DNA from 2 places in the Candidatus Defluviilinea gracilis genome. Region 1 is predicted to be linked to the other one. Evidence: predicted binding sites of a transcription regulator. Region 1 holds the regulator's gene; the other holds the start of a gene.
The links. Region 1 encodes LexA, which represses DNA repair genes until DNA is damaged. Its sites were predicted from a motif close to ACNGAACANNTGTTCNGT; they were not measured.
Positions count from the first base shown of each region.

Region 1 (15,956 bases):
CCATTTGCAAAATCTTCTGGCGTTCTTCCGATGACATTATTTACCTCCATCGAGGGCGTTCAACAGTTCCTCGGCTTGCTGGGCGGTGATCTTTTTCTCGGCGAGCATTTTCAAAATCGCCATGCGTTCCTCCTCTGAAACCGGTTCAGAGGGAGGTTCGGGAGGAACCGGCGGTTTCGGCGCGCCTTTGAAATCCCAATTCCAACGACCGATGACCAACCCTCTTTTTGCATGACCAGCCTGCCGCGCCGCGTGACGCTCCGCCCGGCGCACCGCTTCATCTGCCCGTTTGGTTGCGCGCGCCGTAGCCTGCTCCACCTTGCGTGAAATGCGTTCGCCAAAATCGGACCAGTCGAAGTTCAGGCCCGCAAAGTTGCCCCACTCGTCGGCTGATTCGCCGGCGTCGGCGCGGTTCGAAACCCGCACCTCCCCGCCCGCATTGAGCAAGAGCTTTGCCGCGCCATTGCCAAGCACAACCACGCGCTCGGTCGAATCATCGTTTTGGAAGCCGTTCCAATCCATGTAAATTTCATCGGCGCGGATATCGAGCGTGGCGTTCGTATTCTTCGGCAGCACCACTAGAATATCCTCCCCGGCATTAATGGAGTACTCAGCCTCCGACTGCGGGTCAAGGTAGACGACCACATCCTCCCCCACATTGACCCGCACATCGCCGCGCGTACCGCGCAAGGCAAGATCGTCCGCCACCGAATCGAGAACGACACTGCCGTCCACGCCATGGATGGAGGCGTCGCCGTGCAAGTTGATGACGCGCAAGTTGCCTCGCACCCCGCGCAGGGAGAGATCGTCAGCCAGCATTTCAATCGTCACATCGCCATCCACTTCGCGCAGAGACGCGTCGCCGTGAATGTTTTTGACGAACACGTTTCCCCGCGCATTCGATAGTGAAATATCGCCCTGAATCGTATCGATCGAGATCGAACCGACATCACGGACCGACAGATCGCCGCTCACTTCTTTGAGTTCGCATCCCCCGGCGACACCTCGCAGCGACACATCCCCGCCAACTTTGACGAATTCGATGTACGCTGAGCGGGGAACGCGTAAGGATAGATCGTCGGTGGAGGAAACGGTAACAGCCTCACCCGTCGATTCGACGCGGACTTCTTTATCGTCCCCTTTAACCAACAGCTCGTTCCCCTCCCAGCCGACAACGCTGAGATCGCCGCCAGCCAACTCCACTCGTATTTTTGTATTGCCAGAAATGGGGTATGAACGCGACATGGTTTATTGCTCCTCTCCACGCAACATACGCATGGCTTCATCCGCTGAGATTTTGCCGGATTCCAGATCTTCGAGCACAGTGTTCCGTTTTTCCGGGGTGATTTCGACAGGCTCATCCTTGCCCGGTTCATACCCGAGCGCGCGGATCACCTCGTGCAGTCGGTTGCGGATGGTCGGGTAGGATAGGTCAAGTTCTTGTTCCATGCGGTTGATCTTGCCTTCGCAACGGACAAACGTGATGATGAAATCGAGATGTTCGGGCGTAAGGTGAGCGATCGGTCCGCCGCTGAAACGACCCTCGATGGAGGTATCGCATGTGGAACAGTGCAGACGGGCGATCTCTAGTTCAGATTGGCAGACCGGGCATCGAGTGGGCGCAGAATACATTTTGAACCTCCAGATTTTTTCTATACCGTATCAGGGATGACCTGCGATTGTGCTTGATCGCCCCGGCGGCGCGCAATTGCGCGGTTGAGATTGAGGAAACCAAACGCGGAGAGTACGCCGATGAAACCGGCGATGTACCATAATTGTTCCGGGCGCGGTCCGTCGATGATCAGGCCAGCCAGGTAAGGTCCAATCATAAAAGGGATGCCCCACGCCAAACCGGCAACCGCCATGTAGCGTCCGCGCATCTCTTCGGGCGCGAACTTGGCGGTGATGGCTTGTTGCACCGGCGCGGTGATCATTTCGCCGATCGTAATGACAACCATTGCGACAATGAACATTGTATAACTGGAAACGTATCCATACATGCTAAAACCAATCGCATACAAGAAGGTTCCCAACGCCATCATCAGCATGGGCGGATATTTCTCCACACGGCGCGTGATCGCAAATTGAAAGAGTACGACCATTGCGGCGTTGATGCTAAGGAGCAATCCGTATTTGGTGGGGGGTGTGCCAAATTGATCCCGCAAGTAGACGCCTAATGTGGTGTTCATGTTCATGTAAGCCAATACCTGCAAGACCACAAATCCGAGGAAGAGCATGAAAGCCAGGTCACGAAACACTTTGCCGTAGCCGGCAAACGTCTTGGCAACAGTTTCTTGAGGAGCGTCAGCATGGCGCTGCGGCTTGGTTTCCGGCAAAAGAGTGGCGACCAGCACAACCGTAAGCAGGGAAATGACTGCATCCGAGATGAATAACAGCAGATAGGAAACACCCGCAAGCAAACCGCCGATGGCTGGTCCGATCGTAATCGAGAGGTTGAAGGCAATCCGCAGGATGCCATACCCCGCGGCGCGTTTTTCTTCCGGAAGAATATCGGCGACCATGGCGTCGCGCGCGGGTCCAGCCACATCCGTGAAAATTCCGATGAAGAGGGCGAGCGCGAAAAAGGTCTGAAATGAAGCGGCAAAGCCCATGGCAACCAGGCTGAACGAGGAGGCAATCAGCCCAAAGATAATGATTTTCTTCCGTCCGAAGCGGTCTGTCAATGCGCCGCCGATGGCATTCCCGGCGAAACTGGAGAGGGAGAAGGTGGCAAATAAAATGCCCACATCTGCCATGCCAACGTTGAATTTGCTGGTAAGATACAACGCAAAGAACGGAAAGATCAACGCGCCGCCGACTCGGTCAATAAAGGTGATGAAAACCACCTTCCAGAATGTCCGCGGGTATTCGTTGAACGTGTCGATCGCTTTCTGTATTTGTGTTTGAAACATGATCAATCTTTCTGAAGTTGGAGCGGTTCGGCGTCAAAAGAAAACCACACATCTTGATTCTTTTGAAAACCGGGTGAAAATATCAATATTTTTATCCTGATCTTCATAATTCATAACTGCATTTTACCCATTATTCATAAATTGTCAAGGATAAATCAATAAAATGAAACAATGTTTTGAAATATTGAATTTGTCGTAAAAATATGAAAATTCTGGAGAAAACATGATCCGTTCGCTATATTACTCACCAGGAAAGCCTATACGCAAGGATATTCCCCCTCAGGAATTTACAAAACTTATCCGTGATCGCCGCTCGTTGCTTTGGGTGGATTTCGTCAACGAGCCGGATGAAAACTCCCTCCCCATTTTGCAGGGCTTCGGCTTTCACTCGTTATCCATCGAAGATGCTCTGCAACAAACCCACTCGCCCAAACTGGACGACTGGGGAAATTACCTCTACATCGTCATGAATTACATGGACGTGAAAGAGAACGGCAAACTGTGGGAAAGCGATGTGGACGAACTGGATATTTTCCTCGGACCCAACTATATCGTTACCCATCACGAATTTCCAATCCCCGCCATCGATGAAACTTGGGCGTCGTGCGACCGCGATGTCCGTAACGTGCAAGAGGGTGCCGATCACCTGCTCTACAAGATCATGGATTTCCTCGTGGCAGGGTACATGCCCACCGTCGAGCGGATCGACTCCGCGATCGACGAACTCGAAGACCACATCTTCGATAAACCCTCGCCTCGAACGCTGGAGAGGCTGTTTGCCCTCAAACGCGTGTTACTCGCCATGAGGCGGATTCTCCTCCCACAGCGCGAGGTCTTGAACAAGCTCGCCCGCGACGATTATCGCGTGATCGATCCCAAGGACCGCATCTTCTTCCGCGATATTTACGACCATCTCGTCCGCCTACACGATCTGAATGAAAACCTGCGCGACCTCGTCGGCGGCGCGTTGGATACGTATCTCTCCGTGGTCAACAACCGCATGAACGATATTATGAAGACCCTGACCATCATCACCACCATTTTCATGCCGCTAGCATTCGTCACAGGCTTCTTTGGAATGAACTTCTTCGAACCCCAGGGAAGATTGACCAACTGGACAACCAACCCCATTTTCTATATCACGCTGGCGATCAATGTGCTTTTACCCATCGGCATGTATCTCTGGATGCGCCGCCGCACGTGGATCTAGCCTGTAACCTTGCGCCTTCAAAATCGGGCTTGACACAGAACAGGCGTTCGGGTATTATTCATAGCACAAATGAGCGAAGAATGCCCTCAATTGGGCTGGAGGTTGCTATGATGATGGTTCGAAAAAGCAAAGGTTTAGGCGAACGCCACCAACGGATTTTGGATTTCCTTGCGTCGTATCAGCGTGAAAATCGCTATCCGCCTTCCATCCGCGAAATCGGCGAGAAGACCGGCATTACATCCACGTCGGTTGTGAACTACTACCTCGACCAACTCGAGAAAATGGGAAAGATCGAGCGCGACCGCAAGATCTCGCGCGGCGTGCGCGTCTCCGGATACCACGCTTCGGCAGACACACTACGGGTACCGATTCTCGGACCAATTGCGGCTGGCATCCCCCTCCCCGAACTTGACCCCAACGTCAGCTTCATCTCCGACAACGAAGCCAATGCCGTAGATATTGCGCGGACTCTCCTCCCTTCCAAAGAAAAGGGCGACAATCTCTTCGCCCTCGAGGTCAAGGGAGATTCCATGATCGACGCCATGATCAACGACGGCGATATCGTCGTGATGAAGCCCGCCAGTGAGGCGCGCAACGGTGAAATGGTCGCTGTGTGGCTTCCCCGCGATAACGAGGCAACTTTGAAATACTTCTTCAAAGAGAAGGAACGCTTCCGCCTGCAACCAGCCAACCCCACCATGAAGCCGATCTTCATCAAAAAGTCTGAGCCACTGGAGATCAAAGGCAAGGTGGTCATGGTCATCCGCAAAATGGAACGACCGCTCGCTGCGTAACATAACCCGCTACCATCAAAAGAGGCGACTCAACCGAGCCGCCTCTTTTGAATTGCCTCTCCAAGAAAACGACTGGTTTTTTATGCCAGTCGTTTTTTTACATTATTAGGACTTTCGCTCACAGGCGGTCTTAGAGCAGTAAAAGCGAAAGTCCTGATTATTTGAGTTTGATTCGTCCGCTTGCTGGTTTGGCTTGTTGTTTGCCAAGCCCGAATCCTGAGCCTTGTTTCCTTCCGCCTGCCAGGTTGGCGATGCCGCCAATGAGTCCGGGCAGGAATAGCAGAGCCAGCAAGCCCGCAAGAATGGACAGGAACAGCGGTAATGAACTAGCGGTAACTTCCGGCAACACGCCGCCGGGGTTGTAGGTCCCTTCCGCAACTGTAGGCGCTCCAGTCAGCGCAACTGAGAGGTTGCGGTTAACGCCATCGCGCAAAGTAAACGGAGATACATATGTGACCGCATATTCGCTTTGATATGCCTTGCCGGTTTGTTGGTACAGCGCGGTCAAGGTGGCGGCATCCGTAACATAGGCATATTGGCCACCGGTGCGACTCGTCAAGGACTGTAGCCCGGCTTCGTCGATGCCAGCCTGCCCGGTGCCCGATGGATCGCCGAAGCCGATCGCGGAGACGGTCAATCCGCTGGGTCCAACATTGCTGACGATGCTCTCTTCCGTGGCGACGCTTTGATTATCCAAACCATCCGAAAGAACGAGGATCGCTTTACGGCCCGAGATACCTTCGAGCGCTTTGGTGGCTTCCATGATGCCTTCATACATGGCGGTATCACTGCCGGTGCGCAGACCATCGATGGCGGCGGTCAGCGCGGATTTGTCTGACGTGACTTCTTGAATTCGATACACTTGCGTATCGAAGGCGATCACGCCTGCCTGGTCAACAGCGCGCATTCCGCTGATGTAGGTCTTTGCCGCGTCTTTGGCGGCGCCGATCTTATTTCCCTTATCCATACTGCCTGAGATGTCGATCACCAGCATGGTGGTGATGGGAATAGCCTCGCCACCCAGCGCTTCCCCACCGCCCCTCACGTCTGTCAACTGCATCAGTTGTCCGTCTTCATGAATCTGGATGGTCGACGGGTCTATGCCGACGGGTTCGCCTGCCGCATTCGTGGCAGAGAGGTACACGGTGACGTTGGGGAAGTTGGAATTGTCCACTTGCGTGATGCGCACTTGCGGGGTTTCAGGCTCCTGCGCGTACACCGTCAGGGCGGGAATAAAAATCAGGGTGAGAATCAGGCTCACATTGAGAGAGAAACGAACGATCCTACTCATGTTATCTCCTTTCGTGGTAGACCAGGTCGGTATTGCCCATGCGAATCTTCTGTCCATTTGTCAATTGCGCGATTTCGATCTTTCGGTTGTTGATAAACGTGCCGGCGAGACTCATATCTTTGAGCGAGAAAGCCGCGCCGTTTCCGGTGAGCATGGCATGTTGCGGGGCTACATCGGGGTCGGGCAAAACGATTTCCGATTTGAGGGGCGAACTTCCGATGGCGACGGCGGGACCGCCTGCGCGCATGAATTTGTCGAGGATGAACTCGGTTCCTTTGAGTTTGCCCGATGCCACCTCAAGCCAGGCGCGCGAGAGCAGGACGACGATCAACGAGATGAAGGCGCCTACCGATGCGCCGAGCAAAACCAAACCGACGGCTTTGCCGGTTAACGGGTCTTGCAGGCGGCTGTGTACTACCTCCAGCAAGATGCCGCCCAACACGCCGCCCAACGAGCCGCCCAGCATGCCTTTCCAAGCTTGTGATTTGCCAACGATGCCTTCGGCGAGACCGATCAATAGACCGAACACGCCCCAACCCAGCGCGCGACCAGCAATGCCCGCGCCGACCGATTGGAAGAGAAACTCGCTCAACGGTAAACCAAGGGCGCCGGCGCCCGAGCCGAGTAATCCGCTAAATACTCCGGATTTGATGGCTTGCACCGGGTTGCGTGTGACCGCGCCTTCGGTGAGACCGATGAACAGCCCCACGCACAAGCCAACCAGCGCGCCGACAACCGCTTCGCTGAGATATAGGTTCGAGGAGAACGAAAGACCGATCTGATCGCTCACCTGCCAGCCGAACAATCCGCCCAATGCTCCGAGTAACGCATAGTAATAGGAACGCATTCGTCTATTCATAGGGGGTACCTCCTTGGTCTTCATTTTCAGGTTTATGCAAGTTCTGCCAGTGGACGACGCTCCTGCGCCCATTGGCTCCATCCATTTCGTAAAACCCAAAGTAACGGGTGGGGTCGAGCGAACCGTCGTTCTGGCGGATGAAAAACCCAGCCACCGAGGAAAACGGCTCTACAACCAATGCCACCTGCCACGGGTCGGGGAAAAAATTATTGTGCAGGAAGGTATCGTAGTGCGAGAGGAAAACTCCCATGCGCGGGTGGGTGTGATACCACCCCACAATTTTTTCGCCGGGGTAAAGGTTTTCAATTTGATCATGAACATCGAGCAGTGTGTCTTTGGTAAAGGTCAGGTAGACCGCGCCTTGCCGGGTATGGCGGGCGGGGATCATGTGATTGATCACAATAAATTGACTGCCACCGGGTGTTTCTTCACACCACTGACCGATCAACACGCCGCCCACTTCCACCTCCGCGCTCTCTGCATGAGCCGTGATACGGAAATATGCGAGCCGGTTCAAAAAGACGGCTACGGTTGGCTGAAGGTCGCCGCGGTCGAAGGGAGAGTCCCAGCGTCGGGCAAACTCCATTGGCGGCGGTGTGGTGTCGGGCTTTCCAACTTCGGGCGGGGCAATTCGAATAAGGGCTGGCATAGGTGTTCTCTTCATGAAGGTAATCAGTGGAAGGTTGCGCGGACCGCTCCGTTTGTGGCGAAGCGGTCCGCGCGCAGGGAAATTACCCCGCGGTGACATCGGCGGTCATCATCAGACGGTCGCCTTCAGGGATTCCTGCCTGGGACAGGGTCTCTTCTTCTTTCAATTCGCGACCCAGCGCTTTGCTATCCAGGCGATAGGACATGGGGCGACCATCCGGACCAGTGACGGGGAGTTCGAGCGAGGTCGTCAACTCGGGGATCAACTCCTTGACCGCCACCTCAGAGGGTACCTCCGCATTGCGGCTACCTCCGGAGGGAAGCACGATCGTAACGGGAATGTCTGCCATTGTTTATCTCCTTTCTTGCTAAGTATGGTTTAGGCTGAACCACAGCCACGTCAATGTTCCGCTATTGCGAGGCAGTGCGCACTGTCAACGCAATTTAATTTTGGGTTTGTCGATCGCTTTCGGCGCGGCAGGCTGAAGTTTCACCTGTACGGCTGGTTTGCTCTTCGCCGGTTCGGATAGATTCAGTTTCACGCGCTCCGGTCGCAACAATTCACGATGGTCCACCGGGAAATCGTTGGGATGTTTCTTGCGATATTCACGGCTCCAGCGCGCCGCTTCGGCGTCCCAAGGGAAGGGCGGTTTGGTCGGGTCGTCGTGGAAGTTCTTCCACTGGAGCATTTCGCCAAGCATCAATACGAGCCTGTCAAGCGAGCGGCTTGCCGCCCACCATGCGGCGTCGATACACACGCTGCCGTTGACGTGGTTGATATTCGGATGCCAGATCGGGGTCAACCACTTCATGCCGGGCCAGCGTTGCGGGTATTGATTGTGCAGGTAAATTTCCACTTGATGATGCTCGGAAAATTTCGGGTTGCCCTGCCGGTCCACATTCGAGATGCTCTTACACTTGAAGGTGACGATGTAGCGCTCCGGCGGCAAGTTCGGGTTCGGAGAGGAAGCGACGAAGGAAATCAAATCACTGCGAGAGGACAGTTCCATCATCAATTCATAGTCGCCGCGCAACCGCCGCATCCGCGGGGTTTCAGCCACCGACATCGCGCCGGCGGTAATATCCGCCGTCAACATCAAGCGATCATGATCCGGGATACCGGCCTCCGTGAGCGTTTCGTCTTCTTTGAGTTCGCGCCCAAGAGCCTTGCTATCTGCGCGATAGGTCATCGGGCGCCCATCGGGACCAACGATTGGGAGGCTTAATACCGATACAAGCTCGGTCATTAGGTCTCGCATTTTCACATCGGCGGGCACCTCGGCGGCGCGCGCGCCTCCGCTCGGCATAACAAGAGTTACATTCAGATCAGCCATAATTCAACCTTCCAATTCAAGAATTTAGATGCGGCACCTGGCAAAAGCCGGTGATCGCCCAACAATCCGCGTGATGAAGTGTGTGACACACGTCGCATTCCTGCACGCCGCGCGCATCGTTTCGAATGACAGGGTCGAGACAATACGGACAGCGATGCTCCTCCACCACCGCCAACTGGATGTTCGGTCGACGCCGCGAACGGCTCTTTCGTGGAGAACTTGCCTTCGCCGCCTTCCGCACCTCGGTCCTGCTTCTGTTCTTCGTGCGGATGCGGGGCCTCGGCGGCGCGCTCGGCGCAGGACTGCGAAACCAGGTGACAGGCTGGTGGACGCGCGGCTCGCGCGATTCCACCGGCGAAATACTCACGCCGATGTTTCGCGGCTCCACCTCGATCTGCGCATGACCCAGCGGCTCCACCTCGATCACCTGCCGCGACGACTGCCTCCAAGCCTGCAAAGACAGCAGGGTCAACAACAAACTCACGGCAAGGTGCGCCGCATCGCTCGCCTCCATTTTGCTAACATCAAACAAGGTCAGCGGGTCGAGGTCCAAGTTGCGCAGTTGAGTTGATAACGTGCTGTCAAAACTGAGCCCGCGAATCTGTGTGGAGGCGTCGCGCCCAAACCTCAGGGGACCAATGCCCAACACCGATTTTGTCAACGATCCGATTAAGATCATTCCAACGAGCATTGCAAGGATGGCAGTGATATACTGCGCCGCCAAGTTCCAATTGCGATAGACGATGCGCGAGCCATACCCGGCGACCAGACCAATGCACGCATCTGCAAAAAACGTGGGGAGAAGCAACGGCAGGTTACGACCAAGGCGGAACCACAGCACAATACCCAGCGAAACGTTGACGACCAGCAAGATCAAGATCGTCAGCTTGCGCATGAACGAATCGGATTCTCTTGCATACATAGGAGCATGAATGGAACTCATCGTCGCGGCATGGGTCGCCATCGGCTATTCCTTCGCGGGCTTCGGCGCATCATCTGTTTTGGCTAAAACGATCTTCTTCGATGAATGTCCTTCGCCTTTCGCCTGAGCCCTGGCGGGTTGGGCATCGGCAAGTTTGACGAGGCTCTTCTTGCGGATATGAACCGGCTCGGAGGTCACGGGTCGGATAGAAACAACTTCTTGCGCCGCATGATCCTTGAACCGAATTCGGTCCCGAACCGCGCCGCTTACCGGGTCCATACTTCGAATCTCATCCTTCAACCGCACGCGCCCGCCGATCTTCAAAGAATCTGCGCCAGCCAGTTTGATCGTCTGTTCGAAGTGACGGAAGTGAAGCGCCTCCGGCAGATCGCCGGTCAACTCGTAGAAGCGGTATTCCATCCCGTTTTGCGCGCGGATGATATGCAAAGACGGGATGCCCACGCTTGCCAGAGTCCGATGCAGGAAATTTTCCTCGCCGGTGATCATGTGCGTAAAGCTCGCTTCGCGCAGGGTGCCGCAGGTTGGGCAGTGCCCCGCCTCGAAGGTGATATCGCTCAGCGGTTTCAGCACATCTTCTTTCGTTTGGCATTTTGGGCATTCCAGCGAGGTGACCAGTTCCTGATCGAGTTCAATAAAGGCATTCTGTCCCAGGTCGGCGCGGGCAATTCGAAGCAGGTCATGAAGCGTGGCGCGTTCGGCGCGCGCAGGGAGTTCGGTAATATCGCCATACGTCCAGTGGCTTTCGCAATCTTCGCGCGGCACGTAGGCGGTCGTGTGCATGTGATTGGTGAGACCGTTGAAATGCGTAACTTTGCCCGGCTCCACTGGCATGCTGTGAATCAACTTTAATCCTTCCTGCGATTGCATGCCGCCGATGATCGAAGCGATCGTCGGCGTCGTTGGCACTTTGCCAAGCAAAACATTCTGCCGCGCCAACAATTGGCAGGAATAGCGCAAAGACAGATCGCGCAAAGCGGCTTCAGTGAGCGTGCATTCGTAGCACGCGCCTTCGCCGGGGACGAACACGCGCATCAGCCCAAGCAGTTCTTGAATCGCGCCGTCCACCCAGGATTTGTTCATCCAATAACAGAAGCGGTTGACCGCCAGCCGCGCTTCGCGGTTATCGAGACAGCCGATGATCACATCCATGCGGCGGATGACCCCCAACCCCAGACCGGTCGTCACATCGGCGTTCAAATATTGCACCCGCACATCCGGGTTCACCGACTTCGCGCGCGCCGCCGCCACTTCGGCTTTACTGCGATTGTTATCTGTTTCGCGGAACAACACCGAACGGCTAAGGTTGGCGGCTTCGATCTTGTCGAAGTCGATGATAAAGAGATTGCCCACGCCCATCAGCGACAGGTTCTTGATCACTTCATTACCGAGCGCGCCAGCGCCGATCACCAACACCTTCGCATTCTTCACTTTCTCGCGCTCCCACCACGAGATGAACTCAAACGTGCCAAGCCGATCTTTTTGAAGGTTGGGAATACGGATCGGCTTCTCCGGCGAGACCGGGATTCGGCGCGGGCCCGTCAACGGCTCGCTCGCCGCAGGATTCGACGCTTTCATATCCGCGCCTCCAGCCAGTTCTTTTGCCTGCATAATGTTCGACTCCTCGATCGTTCGCGCAAACCACCCCACATGCGGGCGCGACTCAACCAAACGACTTTCTTCCATCATCTTCAACGCTTCGCGCAACGTAGTGCGGCTGATTCCCAACTGACTCATCAACTCGCGTTCAGGAGGGAGTTGCGCGCCCTGCGGCAGTGTGCCATCCAGCAGGGATGCGGCAAGCCTGCCCGCCGCAGTTTTGACAAGTGACTTCTGTGAAATTTTTTGTATTTTCATATTTTTTTCTCGTGGTCTTGTGGTCAGACCAATTGCAGCCATTATAGGAATCGCAAGATCGAAAATCAACCAATTTCGTAGGACATGTGTCGTGGCAACGCGCTTGCAGAAATGAAAAGACGACCCGATGGTACTGGGTCGTCTTTCCTTGGTCCTTCTTATGAAGAAGGGATTTTCTTACTCGAGCACAACGTTCGCGCCGGCTTCTTCCAGTTTCTTCTTGGCTTCGTTGGCGGCATCCTTGCCCACGCCGGCAAGCACTTTCGAGCCCGCGGTTTCCGCCATGGTCTTGGCTTCGCCGAGACCGAGGTTGGTCAATTGACGGATCACTTTGATCACGTCGATCTTCTTCGCGCCGGCATCCTTGATGACCACATCGAATTCAGTCTTCTCTTCGACAGGTTCAGCGGCAGCGGCGGCGCCGCCAGCCACAGCGGCAACAGCCACCGGAGCGGCGGCAGAAACGCCCCACTTCTCCTCGAGTTTCTTGACGAGGTCAGCGGCATCGAGCACAGACAGTGTGGAGAGTTCTTCCACGAGTTTATCGAGCTTTTCAGACATTTCTTAATACTCCATTACTATGAGATAGATTTAGTTTTATTGCGCAATAAACTTGCCGATTACGCCGCGGCAGATGCCTTCTCGGAGAAAGCCTTAATGACAGCCGCCAAACCGCGAGCGGGTTCAGCGATCGTGCGGACCAGTTTGCCAGCGGGCGCCTGCAACACACCCAGCAATTGGGCGCGGACAACAGGCAACGGCGGCATATCCGACAGGGCTTTCACCTGCGCGGCATTGAGCGATTTACCGCTCATGAATCCGCCTTTGACCTTGATAAAATCCTTGCCTTTCATCGCGTCGGTCAGGGCTTTCGCGGTGGAAGCCGGGTCGGTAAAAGCAAAGGAAATTGCCGTGCTTTTAATAAGATAATCGGCCGGGAGTTCCATTCCGCTTGCGGCAAAAGCGCGACGGGCGAGAGTATTCTTCACCACGTGGAATTCACCGCCGGCTTCACGCACCTTGGCGCGAATACCGTCCAGATCTTTCATCTTGGCGCCGGTATATTCCACAAGGATCACCGCCTGGCTCTTCTTCAACCACTCATCGTAGGTTGCCAGCACTTCCCCTTTACGTTCTTTTGATACTGCCAAAGGACATTCACCTCCTTTCAAAAAAGTCTTTGCCACGCGCGCGGCAAAGACTTCAGCAAACCCCAACAGGAGGGATGATATGCTTGTCGTCTTCACCTGGGCAGGACATTAAGCGGCGCTCGATAGATGAGCAAAGCGGAACTTTCCCGCTCGCGTCGAAACCGAACGCCACACCCGCCGTCTTTGGCGAAGTGGCTTATAGGATTAACGAGTATAGTCTACTCGGATACCTCGATCTTATGCGTGTCGCTGGCGTTCACCTTGATGCCAGGTCCCATCGTGGTGGTCAGGGTGATGCGTTTGATGTAGTCGCCCTTCGCCCCAGACGGACGCGCCTTGTGCACGGCGTTCATCAACGCGCCGAAGTTTTCATACAGCTGATCGGCGGAGAACGATGCTTTGCCAACCGAAACGTGGATATTGGATGTTTTATCAAGACGGAACTCAACACGCCCCGCCTTCGCTTCTTTGATGGCGCGCGGCAGATCATCGGCATGGACGACGGTTCCAGCCTTGGGGTTCGGCATCAGCCCGCGCGGACCAAGCACGCGTCCGAGACGACCGACCTTGCCCATCGCATCCGGCGTGGCAATCGCAACATCGAAATCCAGCATGCCGCCTTCGATCTTCTTCAAGGTTTCGTCATCGTCGGCAACCAAATCCGCGCCCGAAGAACGGGCATTCGCGGCGCCTTCACCTTGCGCAAAGACCAATACGCGGACGGTCTTGCCCAACCCATGCGGCAGGACGACCACATCGCGCACCTGCTGGTCCGATTGACGCGGATCGAGCCCGGTGCGGATGTGCACTTCAACCGTCGAATCGAATTTCGTCGTGGTAGTTTCCTTCGCAAGCGCAACCGCGTCGCGAACGGAATATTCCTTGTCTAAATCCACCTTAGCCAATGCGGCTTTGTATTTCTTACCGTGTTTTGTAGCCATAGTTTCCTCCGTGGTGCAAGCGAGTCTGTGTTGTCTAATAGTCCAATCGTCTGGTAGTCAGATCGTCGTATGCACGAGACCAAGAGACTATGCGACCAAGCGACTAAGAGACTAGACTCTCCCACAAAATTAATCGGTCACCGTAATGCCCATCGAGCGGGCGGTGCCTTCGATCTGTTTCATCGCGCCTTCGAGATCGATCGCGTTCAAGTCTTTCAACTTTGTTTCCGCGATCTCACGAATTTGCTTGCGCGTCACTTTGCCGACCTTGTCTTTGTTCGGCACGCCTGAGCCCTTCGCCACGTTTGCGGCTTTGCGCAACAGCACAGCCGCGGGCGAGGTCTTCAACACAAACGTGAACGAGCCGTCGGTAAATACCGTAATCTCGGCGGGCAGAACCTCGCCGGGCCTGTTCGACGTGCGCGCGTTGTACTCCTTGCAAAACGCCATGATGTTGATACCATGGCCCGCCAACGCCGGACCCACCGGGGGCGCGGGGTTGGCTTTCCCAGCCTCAAGCTGGAGACGAACGATTGCTTTGAACTTCTTTGCCATTTCTACTCCTATGTGGTTTTAGCGGGCGATTTCTTGTGCGGGACGCCCTCCCACTGCATCAGGCTGACGATTCGGATTCACGCTTCGTTCCGACCTTCAACCTGTTCCTGCCTGTATACTTTTTTCAACCTTCGAGTTTTTCTACATTCGCAATACGAAGTAATTACGCTTTTTCTACCTGTAAAAAGTCTAACTCCACCGGCGTTTCGCGCCCAAAGAAGTTGACCAATACGCGGACTTTTGTGCGTTCGAGGTCGATCTCCGACACGTTGCCGCGGAAATCGTTGAACGGACCATCCACAATGCGCACGCGCTCGCCAACCTTGAACGAGACCTTGACCATCGGCGCTTCGGCTTCCATGCGCTTGACGATCTGCGAGACCTCTTCCGGGCGCAGAGCGGTGGGCGTGTTGCCCATGCCGACGAACCCGGTCACCCCGGGCGTGTTCCGAACCACATACCATGACTCTTCGCTCAACGCCATGTTCACAAGCACATACCCGGGGAAGATGTGTCGCTCCACGGTACGGCGTTTGCCTTCTTTGACTTCGACTTCTTCCTGGGTCGGGATGATCACATCGAAGATCCTGTCTTTCATGCCCATCGTTTCGATGCGTTGCTCGAGGTTATGGCGCACCTTGTTCTCGTAACCGGAATAGCAGTGAATAACATACCAAGCCGGTCCCTCCACCTCCCCAAGGTGAGGCGACGCGTCTGAAGCCGGGGCAGATTTCCCCGGAGAATGAGGCGCCGGTTCGGCATCCTGTCCTATCTCCGTCGATTCTTCAACAGGGGCGGGCGTTTCATCTACAGGAACGTCAACAGGCTCAGGCTCGCTGATTTGCGCCTGAGAGTCCGATTCGACAAGCGTAGAATCTATTGTAGTCAACTCTTCGGTTGACTCAACGGATTTACCCTCAAATTCTTCCTGCGGATCCAACAACGACATGATTCCTCAAATCTTCATTAAACGCCAAAGATCAGATTCAACAACTCGCGAGCGCCGCCATCTGTGAGGCCGAGGACGATGCCCATCACCACCATGACCAATAGCACAAGCCCGGTTAACTGTCTGACTTCGGGCCAGGTGGGCCAAGATACTTTGCGAAGTTCTCCGGCGGTTTCTTTGAAGAACGCGGTGAAGGCGTTCGGTTTGCTGACTTTCGCTTTCCTATCTGCCAAGGTGTTGCTCCTTCGTTTTTTACGGCTAAAACGCCGCCCTTCTCACAGCGGCGTCGCTTTTTTTCAGGCAGGCCAGGCAGGACTTGAACCCACAACCGCTCGTTTTGGAGACGAGTGCTCTACCAATTGAGCTACTGGCCTTCGGTGTTGTCGGATAGTTTCTTAGTTGGCTAGTCTCATAGTCTTTTCTGTCCATGTCAACAATGAGACTAACGAACTATCCAACTACATCGCTATTTCGTTTCGCGGTGCATGGTATGTTTTTTGCAACGCGGGCAAAAC
Region 1 covers NZ_DBNHEF010000018.1:32,678-48,633, forward strand. Annotated here, with positions in the region: gene AC16KF_RS01855 (SHOCT-like domain-containing protein) at 1-37, opposite strand, end outside; gene AC16KF_RS01860 (SHOCT-like domain-containing protein) at 37-1,245, opposite strand; gene AC16KF_RS01865 (DUF2089 family protein) at 1,249-1,632, opposite strand; gene AC16KF_RS01870 (MDR family MFS transporter) at 1,653-2,912, opposite strand; gene corA (magnesium/cobalt transporter CorA) at 3,136-4,122, shown strand; gene lexA (transcriptional repressor LexA) at 4,230-4,916, shown strand; gene AC16KF_RS01885 (vWA domain-containing protein) at 5,074-6,207, opposite strand; gene AC16KF_RS01890 (FHA domain-containing protein) at 6,209-7,066, opposite strand; gene AC16KF_RS01895 (M67 family metallopeptidase) at 7,059-7,715, opposite strand; gene AC16KF_RS01900 (EsaB/YukD family protein) at 7,798-8,064, opposite strand; gene AC16KF_RS01905 (ubiquitin-conjugating enzyme E2) at 8,149-9,048, opposite strand; gene AC16KF_RS01910 (hypothetical protein) at 9,065-10,012, opposite strand; gene AC16KF_RS01915 (ThiF family adenylyltransferase) at 10,016-11,845, opposite strand; gene rplL (50S ribosomal protein L7/L12) at 12,023-12,406, opposite strand; gene rplJ (50S ribosomal protein L10) at 12,466-12,996, opposite strand; gene rplA (50S ribosomal protein L1) at 13,215-13,937, opposite strand; gene rplK (50S ribosomal protein L11) at 14,067-14,492, opposite strand; gene nusG (transcription termination/antitermination protein NusG) at 14,656-15,183, opposite strand; gene secE (preprotein translocase subunit SecE) at 15,459-15,674, opposite strand; tRNA gene AC16KF_RS01950 (tRNA-Trp) at 15,743-15,815, opposite strand; gene rpmG (50S ribosomal protein L33) at 15,908-15,956, opposite strand, start outside.

Region 2 (15,956 bases), on a different contig from region 1:
TAAGATTTTCACCACAAAGGACACGAAGAACACAAAGGAAAAAGCAAGGAAATGGTTATCGGTAAAGTCGTCGGCACTATCGTCACCACCATCAGCCACGCGCACTACAAGAATCGCAGACTGCTCGTCGTCCAACCTTTATTGCTAGACGGCGAAAAGCCTGACGATGATTTCATCGCGCTCGATAACTCACAGGCAGGAATCGGCGACACGGTGCTGGTCAACCGCGAAGGGAATGGCGCGCGCCAAGTGTTGGGCATCCCTGACGGGTGCGTGATCTCGGTCATTGTGGGGATTGTGGATAGTGTGAGTGTGGAAGTTTAGTAATGCTTCTCAATCCCGCCGAATCCGAACATCTTATTCTTCTCCGTCATCTCGACGAAGTGTCGCAGTCGCTTCTTGAACTCCTCAGGGCGGTGACGCGCCCCGTGGATGAACGCGATGCGAATTCGTTTGTACGAGTCTGAGAATTTCTGAAAATTCTTCCACGCTTCCATGTTCGCTTTGATCGCTTTCAATATATCAGGCGGGACGACGAATTTCTCGTTCAGAATATCTCCCAGCGAATCAACGACTTCTTTCATAACTTTCTTCTTCGCCACCAAATACCGCAATCGTTCGATGTTGGCTTGCGAGTAACTGGATTTCGGCTTTCGAGGTGAGAAGCGTTGCGCCGTGCGTTCCTCATCTAATGTCTTGAAGGTGCTATCTATCCAGCCGAAGCACAGGGCTTCCTCCACCGCGTCGTTGTATTCGATGCGCGGCTTGCCTGTCGCTTTTTTGTAATAGACCAGCCAGATGTCTTTTTCGGTCTTGTAATTCTTCTTCAACCAGTTTCGCCAGTCTTTGCGGTTGGTGACGTGAAGCGTTTGGGATATGTCCATGTTCGTTATCTGTTCCTGAATTCATTATATAATATTTGCAATCGTAATCCAGATTGTCAATGTTCGTCTTTTGCATCTCTGCCGCAGAGTCACAGAGACGCCGAGAAACCCCAGTATTTTTTCTCTGTGACTCCGCGTCTCCGTGGCTAAACCGCCTCAAGTCTATTAAGGAGTTGCCCCATGAAAGAATTTCGAAACCCGCAGAATGTCCATCAGCCGCTTGCCGGATATTCCCACCACGTTGAAATTTCAGGAAACGAACGCATTCTGGTCCTCTCTGGTCAGATAGGGATGAGAGAAGACGGGACAGTGCCAGACGACCCGCTCGAGCAAATGGATGTTGCCCTCGAGAATATCTTCCGCAATCTTCAAGCCGCGAATATGGGCGTGAGGGACATTATCAAACTCACATATTATCTCGTGGGCGAAGTTGATACGGCGAAGCGGCGCGAACTGGTCGCATCCAAACTGGGCGGACATAAACCATGTAGCACGTTGTTGTATGTCGCCGCGTTGGCGAGTCCAGTGTACAAAGTCGAGATAGAAGCGTGGGCAAGCGCGGACTAGGCTAACGCAGGTGATGAAGTCGAAAAAGGAAAATAAATTGATGCTGAAGAAAATCCTGCTGGCTTCGATTCTATCCCTCGCGCTCCTCTCGTTTGGATTTGTCCGCGTGCAAGTCGCTCATGCGCAAGAGTCCACGCCGACGCCCGCCGAACTCATCAACGAAGTCAACGCCTTGCGCCTCGCCAACGGATTGAACGCGCTGGCGGTGCATCCCGCCTTGATGCAGATCGCGCAGGATGAGGCGAGCGGGATCGCGTCGGGCATGCCAGGTCACTGGCGACCGAACAACCTGACTCTCGGTCAATGGATGATGACATTGGGATATCCGCTGTCTGGCGATCTTTACCAAGATGGCTACCGTTCGGAAAATTGGATACTCTCACAAAGCTCGAAAGACGCGGTGCAAGGCTGGCTCGGCGACGAGCCGCACACGAACACAATGCTCTCGCCTTATCGCAGCGACATCGGCGCGGGCATCGCCGCCACCGAAGACGGTTATATTTTGGTCATCGAGACCGCGCTCCAAACAACCAGCGGCCAAATGCAATCGAATGCCAATGCCGTCCTCACAGGCATTCCGCTCACGCAACAGGCATACAACGCGGGCGCAACCCTCGCCGCCGAAAACGGCACGCTCCCGCAATATTCGCTTCCCATCGTCCTCGCAACCGCGAACCTCGGCGGCGACGTGATCCACGAAGTGCAATACGGGCAAACTTTATGGAGCATCGCCATCACGTACGGCACAACGATCAAAGAGATTCAGCGACTCAACAATTGGGATTCGGATGATGTGTACGTCGGTCAGCAACTCCTTGTGATGAAGGGAGCCACGCCTCCTCCGCAGGTGACGCCTGCTTCAGTCGCCTCGGCGTTTCCCACACTTCAGCCGACCGCTACCGCGACGATCCTCGCCACTTCATCCGCAACCCCGCCTAATGCGATCACAACAAAGAGCCCGCAAGAGATGACTCTCAGCGTCGCGGCAATTGCCCTCGCCGCCCTCGTGCTGGGAATCATCATCGCCTTTCCGCGCAAGAAGGAAAGAGATTAACCGTAACGCGACATTCATGTCGCCTTTATGCAAGAAAAAATTTTTACGCTGTTATTACTTTTTCAACGTAGGCGCCATCTCTCTGGCAACAAACTTCAAATACGTGCGCGTGATCCGCAAGCACGACCAAAGCGCCAGCAGAGAAATGATTGTCCCCCCAACGGCAAGCAAAATGATAATTTGGTTATTGAGATTGAAGAGCGCGATGAGTCCTGTGGTAATCACAGAATTGGCAAGCAGCAAATAATAAGGGAGGAATGCGGTGTGCGCCTGTCTTTCGGCTTGCTTAACTTGCGCGTCACGAGTGTCGCGGTCTAACGAAAGCTGGTGAGTTTTTAATTTCGCCTGATTTTTACCGCCCAACGAATCTTCGTCCGATGTCCTTGATTCCAGCCAGATCATTGCGATGAAAAGAGTCAGGTTCAACACGACGGGAAGATACATCCACCATGCGGCGCAGGCGGGTTGATTCGCTCCGCAGGGTCTTGTGACGCCTTCATAGATCGTCAACCCCATCACGGCGGGCAAGCCCAGCACTGCCAGTTCGCGGCTCGTGCGGATTCGGCTTTTGAGTGAATTCATCCAATCCAGCCGACCGTCCTTTGCTTTTTTCAGGCTAAACTCCAGATCGTTCTGCGGGAAGGGGTCTTTCCCTTTGAAGTTTTTGTGATCGTCGAGAAATTTTGCTCCCTGTCTGATGCGTAAATAATGCTCGGCGGGAGTCAGCATCGTATCCGCAAGTTTATCGAAGACGACTCCCAGCAAATACGCCAGACCCAAAAAACCGATCAATGCCTCGCTTTGCAAAAGTTCGGGGTTGATACTTTGTCCTTTCCAAAAAGGGAGGACGAACGCGCACAGGGCAAGGATGCCCGCCAAAATGAGCTCGATACTGACCTGGGCTGTATTCATGTGACCTGCCTAATGGATTTCAGAGATTCCCGCAATGCTTGTTTTGCTTCATCAAAGGAGAGCAGTTCCAACGCCTTCTTTTGTGTTTCCCATCGAAGCGTGCGGTTCTCGTCAGGTGTGACAATCTTTGTTAAGCGCACAACGAAATATTGAACGGTGACATCCTCATTTTTCATTGCATACGATTGCACGGGCCCAACTTGAATAATTTTCCCAACGACCCCCGCCTCCTCTCGTAATTCCCTCAACGCCGCTTTGCGCGGAGATTCTCCTTGTTCAATGTGTCCCTTAGGCAGTATCCAATGTTTACCCGTTGAAGATGAAACCACCAAATAAGTCTTGCGCTTGCCTTTGACTTGGAAAACGACACAACCAGCGTGGGTGAGTTTTTTCTGTTTCATATTAATTCAAGTATAGCATGAGGGAATGTGGAATCTATGCCTTCCGCCGCACCCTCAACACCGCGATCTTCGTCGAATGGTTGAATGGCGTGGGATCGGTGATAGGTTTGTTCACTCGGTTATACCCAACGAAATGCTCAGGCGCGGGGATCAATTCTTCGATCTTCAAATACCCATCCTTGCATAGCTCTTCAAGCGTCTGCATGTACTCCTGCCCACTGACGTACAATGCGTTATTGATCGCAATTAAATACCCACCATCGTTGACGAGCGGACGAACTTTATTGATGAGCCGCGCGCTCTCTTTTTCCTGATCCACTTTGCCTTTGGGCGTGGACGAAAAGAATGGCGGGTCGAGGATCACGCAATCGAAAGTTTGTTTCCCTGTTTTGAACCTGCTGACTGCGGGGAAAAAATCGAGCGCGAGGAAATCATTTCGATTGACTGAAAACTCGTTGAGCGCGTATGATTTTCTTGCCAGGTCAAGAAAGCGGCGGTTGCGATCCACTTGCACCACGCGGCTCGCGCCTCCAGCCAGCGCGGCGACGCCGAAACTGCCCGTGTAGGCAAACGTGTTCAGCACGGACTTGCCTTTCATATTTTCGATGAGCCATTTTCGTAGCAGGCTTGTATCGAGATAAAAACTTGCGTCGCGGTTCATCGTCAGGTCAAGCGCGTACGACACTCCATGCTCGGTGATCTTTGTATCAGGCGAGTCGCCGAAGAGAAGTACCCCGCGCTTATCCTCTTGCGTGAGTCCGTTTCGCTGTTTCAAAATCCCAGCGCGTAGCCAGACTAGGGAGTTGCGTAAGGCGTTGACTAGGTTTTCTATAACTTGTTGATTTTGCGTCGGGTCATCCGCGTAGTTGTGAATGACTAGTGTCCGCGCGTAGATGTCCAACGAAAGGCTTGGGTCGCCTTCGGTGAATCCGTTGAAGAGGCAGAATGCAGCCCCATGGTTTGAATCAACTTGATGGGCGCGGGAGGCGAGGGCTTTGTCCAGCAGAGGTTGAAATGAATCGGTCGACATGGTGAGTCCCATTATACGTCGCTTCAAGCCGCTTAGAGTTCGATAAGAGATGAAGTTTCGTGTTGTGTCGGGTTTCCTTTTAGGGTACACTTTTTTCAAGTGCAAGCATCTGTTTGGTTGAGGTGATTTTATGTCCCTGATGGACCCCAAAAACGATATGGCGAAGGCAGGCGAGGATAAGGCAAAGCGTAATCGCGCCGCGTATCATGCCAAGGCATCCAGTGATTTCTATGGCGGCGCCGGCTGGATGGTCGGGCTGTTCATTACACTCTTCATCGCCACGCCGGCGATCTGGCTCCTATTACAAACCGCCACACGCTCCACATTTAATGATCGTTTGCAGATCGGTATTTCGGTTGCATGGTGGTTCAACCCGCTCTCTCTCGGCGCTTTGGGATATATTGCCAGCAACATTCGCGCCTGGCGGTTCTGGACGGTTTTTGCGCTACTTGTTTGGGCAGGCGTGAATGTGCTGGTGTCAGCGGCGATCGTTAACGAGACGGCGCGGATATTGATCGTCAACGGCCTGTTGCTGACCGGGTACATCCTGTTTGGGCTTTTCGTCCTCTACATTCAACTACGCGTTTTCCTGTGGGCGGCGGCGGGAAAAGCGGGACGTTTCTTCTTCGGTATTTTGGGCTGGGCCGCCTTTAACGGACTCATCTACTGGGCGATCATCAATCCCGTGGTATTGAATGCCATTCTGATTGTCTTGGGGTTTGCGTTTCAGATCCTGTTTGCGATTGGGTTCGCCATTATTCAATTCGTTGCCATCTTCTGGTTTATGGCGCGCTCCCGCGTGGAGATCATCCGTCCCGGTGACCCGAAGACGATCACGTTCGACGATTACAAAGGACAGCCCAACCTGTTGAAGATGGTGCGCCAGTGGATTTCACTCCTTTCGGACCGCACGCAATTCCAAAAGATGGGCGGTCAATTTATCAACGGTTTGTTGCTCGCCGGCGAACCAGGCACAGGGAAAACTCTGCTCGCAAAAGCCATGGCGGGCGAGGCGGGTATTGCCTTTATTTCCATGGAAGGTTCAGGTTTCCGCGCCATGTTTTGGGGCGTGGATGTGCTAAAGATGATTCGCTTTATATCGCAGGCGCGGAAATTGGCTAAGGAGTACGGCGCTTGTATCGCTTATATCGATGAAATTGACGCGGTGGGAATGTCGCGTGGCGGCGTGATGGGGGGCGGTATGATGGGCGGTATGGGCGGCATGATGGGCGGGGGAACAGGCGCGCTCACCCGCTTGCTGTATGAAATGGATGGCGTGAGCGAACTATCGCGTTGGGAGAAATTACGCGCTCGTTGGTATCAATGGCGCAAGAAGCCGGTGCCGCCGCGCGACTGGCACATTTTATTCATGGGGTCAACGAACCGTCCCGATGTGCTCGATCCCGCGTTGACTCGTCCCGGGCGTTTTGACCGAACTGTTGTTGTGAACAAACCAGACCGCACCGGTCGCCGCGAGATCGTAAAATATTATCTGAGCAAACTTCAAATCGACGACTCGGTTGATATCGAGGCGATTGTCAGCGATACGGCTTGGGCGACGCCGGCGAGGATCATGTCGGCGATCACAAAAGACGCAGTTCGCCTCGCGTTGTTCGACAACCGCGATAAAGTTTCGCAACATGACATCGAACTGGCGTTTCAAGAACAGGCGATGGGTTTGGAAAACCCGGTGGAGGAAATGCAGGAAGATCAGCGCCGGCAGATCGCGTATCACGAAGCGGGTCATGCGGTGGTGCAGTATCACTTACGCCCCGACGAGCGTATTGTGCGGGTGAGCATCATCCGTCGTTCGGAGGCGTTGGGATATGTATTGCCCGTTCCGAACTACGATATTTACTCACTGCCATTACGAACCTTTGTGGCGGATATCCTTGTATCGATGGCGGGGCATGTGGCGGTGAAGTTATTCCTCGGCGAATACTGGACAGGCGCCACGGGTGACTTCCAAAATGTGCGCGCGCGGCTGTGGCAATTGGCTCACTACGGCTATTTCGGTCCGCCGCTGGAGGTGCAAGTCAGCGCGGGGATCGGCAAGGATAAAACGGATGTGGTCGAGAAATTCTGGCGGAAACTCGAGGAGCAGACGGAGAAGATTCTCTCGAAGCACTCTGCCGAGGTGCACGCGGTTGCGAAAGCTTTGTTAGAGAAAAACGATCTGACAGGAAAAGCGTGCATTGAAGTCATTCGCTCTGCGGCAAACGGCGCGGAAGCGGACGATAGCGGTCCCTTGCTCAAAGCGTTGGTCGAGGAGACCATTGTGACGGGCAATGGCAAAGACGCAAAACATGGGAAGAGCGGTAAGTCGCCTAGAAAAGCCGCCGCGAATCCTAAATTGAAATCGAGAAGGAAGTAAAGCAAACGGGCTGGAGAATTTCTCCAGCCCGTAAATATTTTTAGGACCTTCCGTAATTAACGATTCTCTACCGTACATGAAAGATTTTTACCGCAAAGCACGCTAAGGTCGCCAAGTTAAAAAGGTTTTCTTTGCGTTCTTTGCGGGTGTCGCATGGCGGTGCAAGTGTACGGTAGAGAGATTAGCGAGAAAGAGCCTCGCCACAAAAGGGGAAAAAGAGCCTGGATTCCTTGTGTTCTTCCTTTGTGACCGTCGTGCCCTTTGTGTTTGAAAAAAAGAATTCCCTATTTCCACGACCAAAACCCGATAAACCCTTCGGCGAGCAGTCTGGGCTCCAATTGACCGGATGCCGCCACGACAGCGATGCCGGGGGTGCCGTTCGGGGATACGAAGGGCAGGAGCAGATTATTACTATCCGGCGACCAGATCGTAGCAGACTGATGATATTGATCGAAGTATTGCAAGGTATTCGAAAAAATATTGGTGGGCGCGAAAGGGAAGAGTTCTTTGCTCTCGCCGGAGACCGCGTCTACCATGTTGAGTTGCAGGGCGGATAGTTCTTGTCCCGACGAATCGGTGACTTGCAGAGGTTTGAAATAAGCGAGTTGTCTGCTGTTCGGCGACCAGAAAAAGGCAAGGACATCATCGGTCTGGAAGAAATCCTCCGAGGTGGCGAGGTCGACCACGTGTAATTTTCCGACAATGCCAGCAGTGTTGAGATTTTCAGTCCCTTCGATATAGGCGACCAATTCGCTATCCGGCGACCATGCGAATGCCGCATTGAGTTCGAACTCTCCGATGGTTTGTTGAAATTCGCCTTTCGAATCGGCTACCACGAGTTCCTTCTTGCCCTCGTCGTTGACGCGGGGGTAGAGAATCCGTTCCCCATTGGGCGACCAGGCCGGGGCTTGGAAAGAAGCGGGGTTTGCGTCCAGACCGTCCTCGATCACGACTGAGTCCACTTGCAAGAAGGCGAGGTGCTCCGGGGTGGAGGTTGTGTCACTGCCGGTGTGGACGATCATGGTTTTGCCGTTGGGAGCCCAAGACCAGTAGTATGGCGCCCCGGTGTCAAGGATAACAGGCTCTTCCCCGGACGTCGGCACGTTTTGCAAAAGAATCGATTGCCGGTTTGCGTTGCCGCTTATCATGCTGACGTTTTCGTTGTCCGGCGACCAATACAGATAGAATGGAAACTCCGTTTCGCTGGAAAAGATTTCTGCGGAGGTTTCATCGTCCACGTTGTACACAGATAGGTCTGCTTTTGATTGCGTGGCGCCTGTGCCCTCGATGCCAACGTAGGCGATCTGATTTCCATCTTTCGACCAGGTTGGGAATTGGTAATACCGGTACGCGCTGGTTTGGGTTTCGGGTAACAACGCATCGTCGGTCACCGGAGTGGGGCTTTTTCCGCTTTGGTCGGTGACGTACACGTTCCCGTCGATGCCTATATACGCGATCAGCCCCGATTTGCGTTCGAGCAGAGGCAGTAAAGGGCTTTGAGGAAGTTGCATATCTTGCGGCAGGCAGGCTGTGGCGATGAGCGCGGTGAGTGTGAGTAGAAAAAGTTTTTTCATTGTGCGGGTCCCGCGCTCAGCAATTCGAGCGCTTTTTCCAGGACGGGATCATGAGCGGGGAGGATATCGTCCCATCCCGCATCGATGGTAATTTGCGGTTGGACTCCGTTGCGCCCAAGATCTTCACCGTTTGGCAATTTGAAGGAACTGGTCTCGATGAAGATGCGCGAACCGTCTGGCAGATAAAACAAAGTTGTGGCTTCGATAGCGCCGGGGGTGGTCTCGCCGATCACGATCGCCCGTTTGTTTGCCTGCAACGCCGCCGCGAGGATCTCAGGCGAGCCGCTCGTGTGTTGTCCCACGAGGATGATCAGCGGCACAGATTGCGAACCGAACAGATCGGCGCCGGTCACGGAAACGCTTTGTTCGATTTCCTGGCTGTTATAAAACGTTCCCACCTTTCCATCGTGGAAGAGTTTGAGTAATTCCTCGAGGGGCCAGCCTCTGCTAGAACCAGCCACGCGCAAATCTAAAACCAATCCTTCAAGTTTCTGGTTGGTGGTAAGTTTTTGCAGGTTGGCGAGCAGGTCTTTGAATAGGCTGTCATTATTGATCACCGGAAACAGGATATACCCATACGGCGCCCCCTGCACATCGATTTGCCGCGCTTCGATCTGGCTGGCGCTGACGAGTTGCGCCCGCGTCACTTCGACGGTTCGTTCTGGTTTGCCAGGCGTCTGCACGTTCAAAGTGACCACACTCCCAGCCGGTCCGCGCACGCGCTTGACCACATCAATCCCCTCCTCCAGCAAAATAGGATTCCCGTCGATCGCATAGATGCTGTCATGCGCGCGAATGCCTGCCTGTTCGGCAGGCGATCCTTCGATCACGCCCAGCACGATGATGTGCGGCACAGCCTCCGCGTCAAACCCGATGAAGGCACCGATGCCCTCGTACGTGGAAGTGGACTCGGTTTCGGCGGCGATACGCTCGTCACGCGATTGAAACAGGAGCGCGCCTTCGGGTAGTTTGCCTGTAAACTCCAGCATCAGCGCGTTGAACTCGTCGTTTGTCAAACCGTCAGAAATCCGCGCATGGTATTCGTCGAAAAGCGCGTCCCAATCTAGCTCGGCGGATTCATAGTAGATGTAATTATCTACAAGATGTTTTTGGATGGCATCGAAGACGCGCGTTTGATGTTCCTGCGGCGTGTACTGCGCTCCGAAATCCCCGGTGATCGGCTCGTCTTCTGGGGCGAATCCCGCGCAGGCAGAGAGCGCAAACGAGAAGATCAAAAGAACTGCAAGGATGGACTTGTTGGTTTTCATGGGACAACCTCAAAAACGCGCCGGTACATAATTCACACCATTGTACTCGTCTTATCTTGTTGGCAGGCTTCCGCCTTATATTTTCCTAATATTTTTTGGGTTCAATACCGAGATTAATTCCCGCCTGTCTACTTCGGAGTCGAGTTGAACCCAAATGAAACTGCGATGCGCGGAATATGGATCAATGCGGACGACCACGCCAGCGCGCCAGTCCTCGAGATGCTTCAAGAAGACTTCCACCCGGTCGTTGACTTTGATCTCGTCAGCCATTTCGTCTTGCGAAAAAATACAGCCCCGCGCCGACGAGCATCATCACGCCGCCGTTGATCGCCCACTGCGGATCGCCCGTCATGTAACTGCCGGGCAGGATGTTGATTCCCTGCAAGAAAAATACCAAGCCGATAAGAAATAGCAGGATGCCGATAATGGTCAATGTGGATTTCATTCTTGGATTATACTCTCGCCTCTTTTCGACGGGATGCCTGTTTCAGTTTCCTCAAGCGGACTCGACGCCTCGACATTTCGCGGTACAATATAGAACGTACGTTCAGATTATCTTTTCGCGCTGAGCGGAGCGGCGAGTGATTTCTTCGCCGCGCAGTCGAAGCGCATTTTACACATCACATGGACTTCAAACTTCAAGCACCCTTCATCCCTATGGGCGACCAGCCCGAAGCCATCCGCGGACTCGTGGATGGCGTGCATGGCGGCAAGAAACATCAGGTGTTGCTCGGCGCGACAGGCACCGGCAAGACATTTACCATCGCGTCTGTGATCCAGGAGTTGCAAAAGCCCGCGCTCATCATGGCTCACAACAAGACCCTCGCCGCGCAGTTGTATGCCGAGTTCAAAGAATTCTTCCCCGAGAATGCGGTGTCGTATTTTGTTTCGTATTACGATTACTACCAGCCTGAGGCGTATGTTCCGCGCCACGACTTGTACATCGAAAAAGAGACTCAGATCAACGAAGAGATCGAACGGCTAAGGCTCGCCGCGACTGCCGCTTTGATCTCGCGGCGTGATGTGATCATCGTTGCGTCGGTCTCGTGCATTTACGGTTTGGGCAACCCCGAAGAATTCGGCAAAGGGACAGTCACTCTCAAAGTGGGTGAGATGTATCGGCGCAATGCGCTGCTCCGTCAGTTGATCGAATCTCAATATCAACGCAACGACATGGATTTGAAGACAGGCACATTCCGCGTGCGCGGCGACACGTTGGAGATCATCCCTGCGTACGAAGACAAACGCGGATTCCGCATCACCTTCTTCGGCGATGAAGTGGAACGCATCATGCAGTTCAGTCCCGTCACTGGCGAAGTGTTCGAGGAGCCAAATGAAATTTCAATTTACCCCGCCAAGCAATATCTCACCGCCGCCGATAAGATGAAGGATGCGATTGCCGATATCGAAGCCGAGTTGGAAGATCGGCTGAAATTCTTCAAAGAGACTGGCAAGCACCTCGAAGCGCAGAGACTCGAGCAACGCGCGCGCTACGATCTGGAAATGTTGAAAGAGGTCGGCTATTGTTCGGGCGTCGAGAATTACTCGCGTCATCTGGATCGCCGCGCGGCGGGAACGCATCCGTGGACAATGATTGATTTTCTGCCGACAGATTATCTGCTGGTGATCGACGAGAGTCACATGACCGTCCCGCAGATTCGCGGCATGTATAACGGCGACAAAGCGAGGAAAGAAACGCTTGTCGAATATGGATTCCGCTTGCCTAGCGCGGTGGATAATCGTCCGCTCAAGTTCGAGGAGTTCGAAGAGGTGATGGGAAGCACGATCTACACCTCCGCCACACCTGGACCGTATGAGATGGGACACGCGGAACAAGTCGTCGAGCAGATCATCCGCCCGACGGGACTCGTTGACCCCGAAGTGGAAGTGCGTCCGACGAGGGGGCAGGTGGACGACCTGATCGGCGAGATCAGGCAGAGGGTCGAAAGAGGCGAGCGTGTCCTTGTCACCACGCTGACGAAGAGGATGTCGGAAGACCTCTCCGAATACTTGAAAGAGTTGGAGATGAAAGTCCAATACCTACATTCGGATGTGGAGACGCTTGAACGTGTGGGCATTTTGCGCGACCTGCGTATGGGCGTGTTCGATGTGCTGGTGGGAATCAATTTACTGCGCGAAGGACTCGACTTGCCCGAAGTGTCGCTGGTTGGAATTTTGGACGCGGACAAAGAAGGTTTTCTGCGTTCCGAGACCGCGTTGATCCAGACCATTGGTCGCGCGGCGCGTCATGTCAATGGGCGCGTGATCATGTATGCCGACAAGATGACCGACTCGATGAAGCGCGCGATTGACGAAACGAATCGCCGCCGCGCCAAGCAGGTGAAATACAACACCGAACATGGCATCGTGCCGATCAGCATTCACAAAGCGATCCACGATCTCACCGAAGAGTTGAGCGCGAAGGCGGTTGGCGAGATGCGCGGCGAATACAAAGTGAAGCAAGACCTGCCGCGTAATGAACTGCGCCAAGTGGTGCGCGACATGGAAATCCAAATGAAAGAAGCCGCGAAGAATCTCGAATTCGAACGCGCCGCCGCGCTGCGCGACGAGTTGTATCAGTTGAAGAGTTTGCTGGCGGAAGATGAAAACTTGAAACCGTGGGAACGGATAAAGTTGTTGACGGGGGAGGAATAATTTAGAGATTGGAGACTAGAGATTAGTTCCCTGTCAATGTCTCCTTGCAAAAGACTCGGACGAGCATCTAACGTCTTTGAGTTACCTTTTCGTGATGATGGGGGTTTCCTACGCGGTTATGCCCATCGCTATATAATTGGGAAAAATTTATAGTTTTTGACGCAGTTGTACTGCGTCAAGGCAGGCGGCACGAGCTACCGAGCAAATCGAGCTGTCGCTTGAACTCTCGTGAAGTATTGATTGGAAAAAAATTAGGAGAATCCATGCGTCCCTTTGTAACATTGTTTTTGATTTTGGCTTTAATGTCCATTGCTTGCGGAAGCGGAACCGTGTCTACGCCCGCGCCTGTCGTTTCAACCGATGTGAATGTGCCCTCGTCTACCGCCTTCGTGTCTTCCAGCCCGACCGACGAACCTGTTCCTCCCACGTCAACTCCCTCGCCTGAAAATGTGATCTTCGTGGATACGCTCGAGCAGGAAGTGTATCCGTTCGCGCAAAATGGAAAATGCTCATTGGCTGAAGCCATTATGGCGGCAAATACGGCAAAGCAATTTGATTCGTGTAAAACAGGAGTCTTGGGCGAGAGCGTGATCGAATTAATGCCTGGCGAATACGTTTTTACCCAAGATGACCAATCGCCTCCCGTGTATGAATGGTTGATCAGCGTCACCGATGTTGGCACTGCTCTCCCGCCAATTGCGTATCCAATGACCATTCACGGCAATGGCGCAACCTTGACCCGCGCTGAAAATGCCGAGCCATTCCGCTTTTTTGAATTGATGGTCAATTCGACGTTAACCATGGATAACCTCACCATCCAAAACGGCGACGTGGCGAAAGATTGGGGCGGCGCCATCTATTCGATGAGTTCCTCTATTTTTTTGGATCGCGTCCGCTTTGTCAACAACAGTTCCGATAACGGCGGCGCGATCTATTTCACCCTCGGCAGGCTTGACATTTCAAATAGCGAGTTCATCAATAACACAAGCACAAACAATGGCGGCGCGTTGTTCATCGATTCGTCGCGGTCTTCAATCCAATCCGCTCGTTTTGAAGGCAACGAATCGGATGGCAATGGCGGCGGTTTGTATGCCTATTTTGCCACGCTGGTGATCGCCGATAGTTTTTTCATGAAGAACCGCGTCACGGGCAACGCCAACGGGAATTGGGGCGGCGGCATGTTTACCAATCATGTAAACATCACTATTACGGGAAGCCAGTTTTATCAAAACGAGTCCGCCGCTTATGGCGGCGCGGTGGGCGTGATCAATCCCATCCTCGCGGGCATAGATCCTGAAGAGGATAATATGCTCCAGCAAATTCAAACCGCCCCAATGGTTTCCGATATGCTGACCAGCATCCCTGGCTTTCAAGCGACTCTTGAAGCGCACCCCAGCGGTATTTACTCGAATTTCAACGAGGATATACAGATCCACAACAATTGTTTTGCCAATAACAGAACGGTGGGCATCGAGCCAAATTGGACGAGCGGCATCCATGCCAGCGCGGCAACCGCCGATGGAAATTATTGGGGCGACCCCAGCGGACCTTCGGGCAGAGGTCCCGGCTCGGGCGATAGCGTCGGCAAGAACAAGGTCGTCTTTGCGCCATTCTTGACCGAAGCGCCAGATTTTTGCGATCCCGCGCTCTCTGAAATTGATTGAATAAAGAGGGCGTCACTTTGGTAGTGACGCCCTCTTTTCCTAGTGGATGAATTGATTAGATAAATGTCGCGATCTCACCCAGCGGCTTTTTGGTGATGACCGGGACTTCCGCTTCTTTCGCAGGGAAGCCTGTTACTAACAGTAGAAATGGTTTTTCATCTGACGGTCTGTTCAGAATCCCGTTGAGGAATCCCATTGGACTGGGTGTGTGGGTTAGCGAGACCAAGCCCGCGTTGTGAATCGCGGCGATCAAGAAGCCTGTGGCGATTCCCACCGATTCGTGGACGTAATAATTCTTCACGCGGCGTCCATCGGGTAATTCGCTGTGATTCTTTCCGAAGATGGCGATCAAGTATGGGGCGGTCACAAGAAACGGTTTGTGTGCGTCCGTGCCGAGCGGGGCGAGGGCTTCGAGCCATTCTTTCGGCGCGCGGCGCTGATAAAAATCTTTTTCCTCTTCTTCCGCCGCGGCGCGAATTTCTTGTTTCACCTTTGGGTCGCTGACCACGACAAAATGCCAGGGTTGCAAATTCGCTCCGCTTGGCGCAGTCCCTGCGGCGATGAGACACTCTTCAATGATTTCGCGCGGAACGGGTTTATCGGAAAAGTGCCGCACCGTGCGGCGACGTTGCATGTGCGCGCGGAAGTCTGTGGCGCGTTGGATCATTTCTTGCGATGGTTGTTCAGTGAAACTCAGCGGGTGAAATTTTGCAACGGGCATGGATTCTCCTGTATAAGCCAATTTGTAGGTCGGGCTTGTAGCCCGACAAATTTTTGCGTGGTGATGATCGGCGAGTTAATAACTCACCTTACGCCGTGAAGGTCGTAACGAGAGTCTGCGAAGCGCCTCGCGTTTTCAGTTGTACTTGCCCAAGAGCGACATATTGCAGGTTAACAATTAAACCGAGCAATACGGCAATTATTCACAGACCCCGAAGGGGTCAAATGATTGTAGTATTGAAGGATGTATCACATTCAACCCCGAAGGGGTGTCAGATGCGGCAAATTTATGTCATCCCTTCGGGATTTAGAGACCCATTTTGCCGCTTTTAGAATCCTATCATCCCTTCGGGATTGGCTTTATGGTAATAATCCATATCGTGTTTATTGCTAGATTTATTGGTTAATTTGCAAAATGTCGCATTACGAGAATCGAACTGACTTCAACTGTGTAGGTCGGGCTTACAGCCCGACCAGCTTTTGCGTGGCGAAGGCGTCAGGCTAAAAGCCTGACGCTACGTGGATTTATACCTCAACAACCTCAACGCATTCGCCACGACGACCAGCGTGCTTCCCTCGTGAAAAATGACGGCGATGCCAATGCTGATGATACCAGTGATTGACGTGACAATAAGCAAACCGATCACGCCCAATGCGATTGCCAGATTTTGAATGATGATCGCGCGCGTGGCGCGTCCCAAGCCGACTGCGAATGGCAGTTTAGAAAGATCATCGCCCATCAACGCAACGTCGGCGGTTTCGAGTGCAACGTCAGTTCCTGCGCCGCCCATTGCGATTCCAACGGTTGCATTGGCAAGCGCGGGCGCATCGTTGACTCCGTCGCCGATCATGG
Region 2 covers NZ_DBNHEF010000066.1:477-16,432, forward strand. Annotated here, with positions in the region: gene AC16KF_RS10170 (EutN/CcmL family microcompartment protein) at 1-3, shown strand, start outside; gene AC16KF_RS10175 (EutN/CcmL family microcompartment protein) at 52-324, shown strand; gene AC16KF_RS10180 (YdeI/OmpD-associated family protein) at 321-884, opposite strand; gene AC16KF_RS10185 (RidA family protein) at 1,065-1,451, shown strand; gene AC16KF_RS10190 (LysM peptidoglycan-binding domain-containing protein) at 1,492-2,505, shown strand; gene AC16KF_RS10195 (hypothetical protein) at 2,560-3,417, opposite strand; gene AC16KF_RS10200 (NUDIX domain-containing protein) at 3,414-3,818, opposite strand; gene AC16KF_RS10205 (class I SAM-dependent methyltransferase) at 3,853-4,848, opposite strand; gene AC16KF_RS10210 (AAA family ATPase) at 4,979-7,222, shown strand; gene AC16KF_RS10215 (TolB family protein) at 7,507-8,796, opposite strand; gene AC16KF_RS10220 (S41 family peptidase) at 8,793-10,064, opposite strand; gene AC16KF_RS10225 (hypothetical protein) at 10,140-10,334, opposite strand; gene AC16KF_RS10230 (hypothetical protein) at 10,327-10,509, opposite strand; gene uvrB (excinuclease ABC subunit UvrB) at 10,689-12,719, shown strand; gene AC16KF_RS10240 (hypothetical protein) at 12,983-14,383, shown strand; gene AC16KF_RS10245 (nitroreductase family protein) at 14,439-15,104, opposite strand; gene AC16KF_RS10250 (heavy metal translocating P-type ATPase) at 15,619-15,956, opposite strand, start outside.
Region 2: a site for LexA is predicted at 10,599-10,616, ahead of uvrB (excinuclease ABC subunit UvrB). Genes of this name have one in related genera too.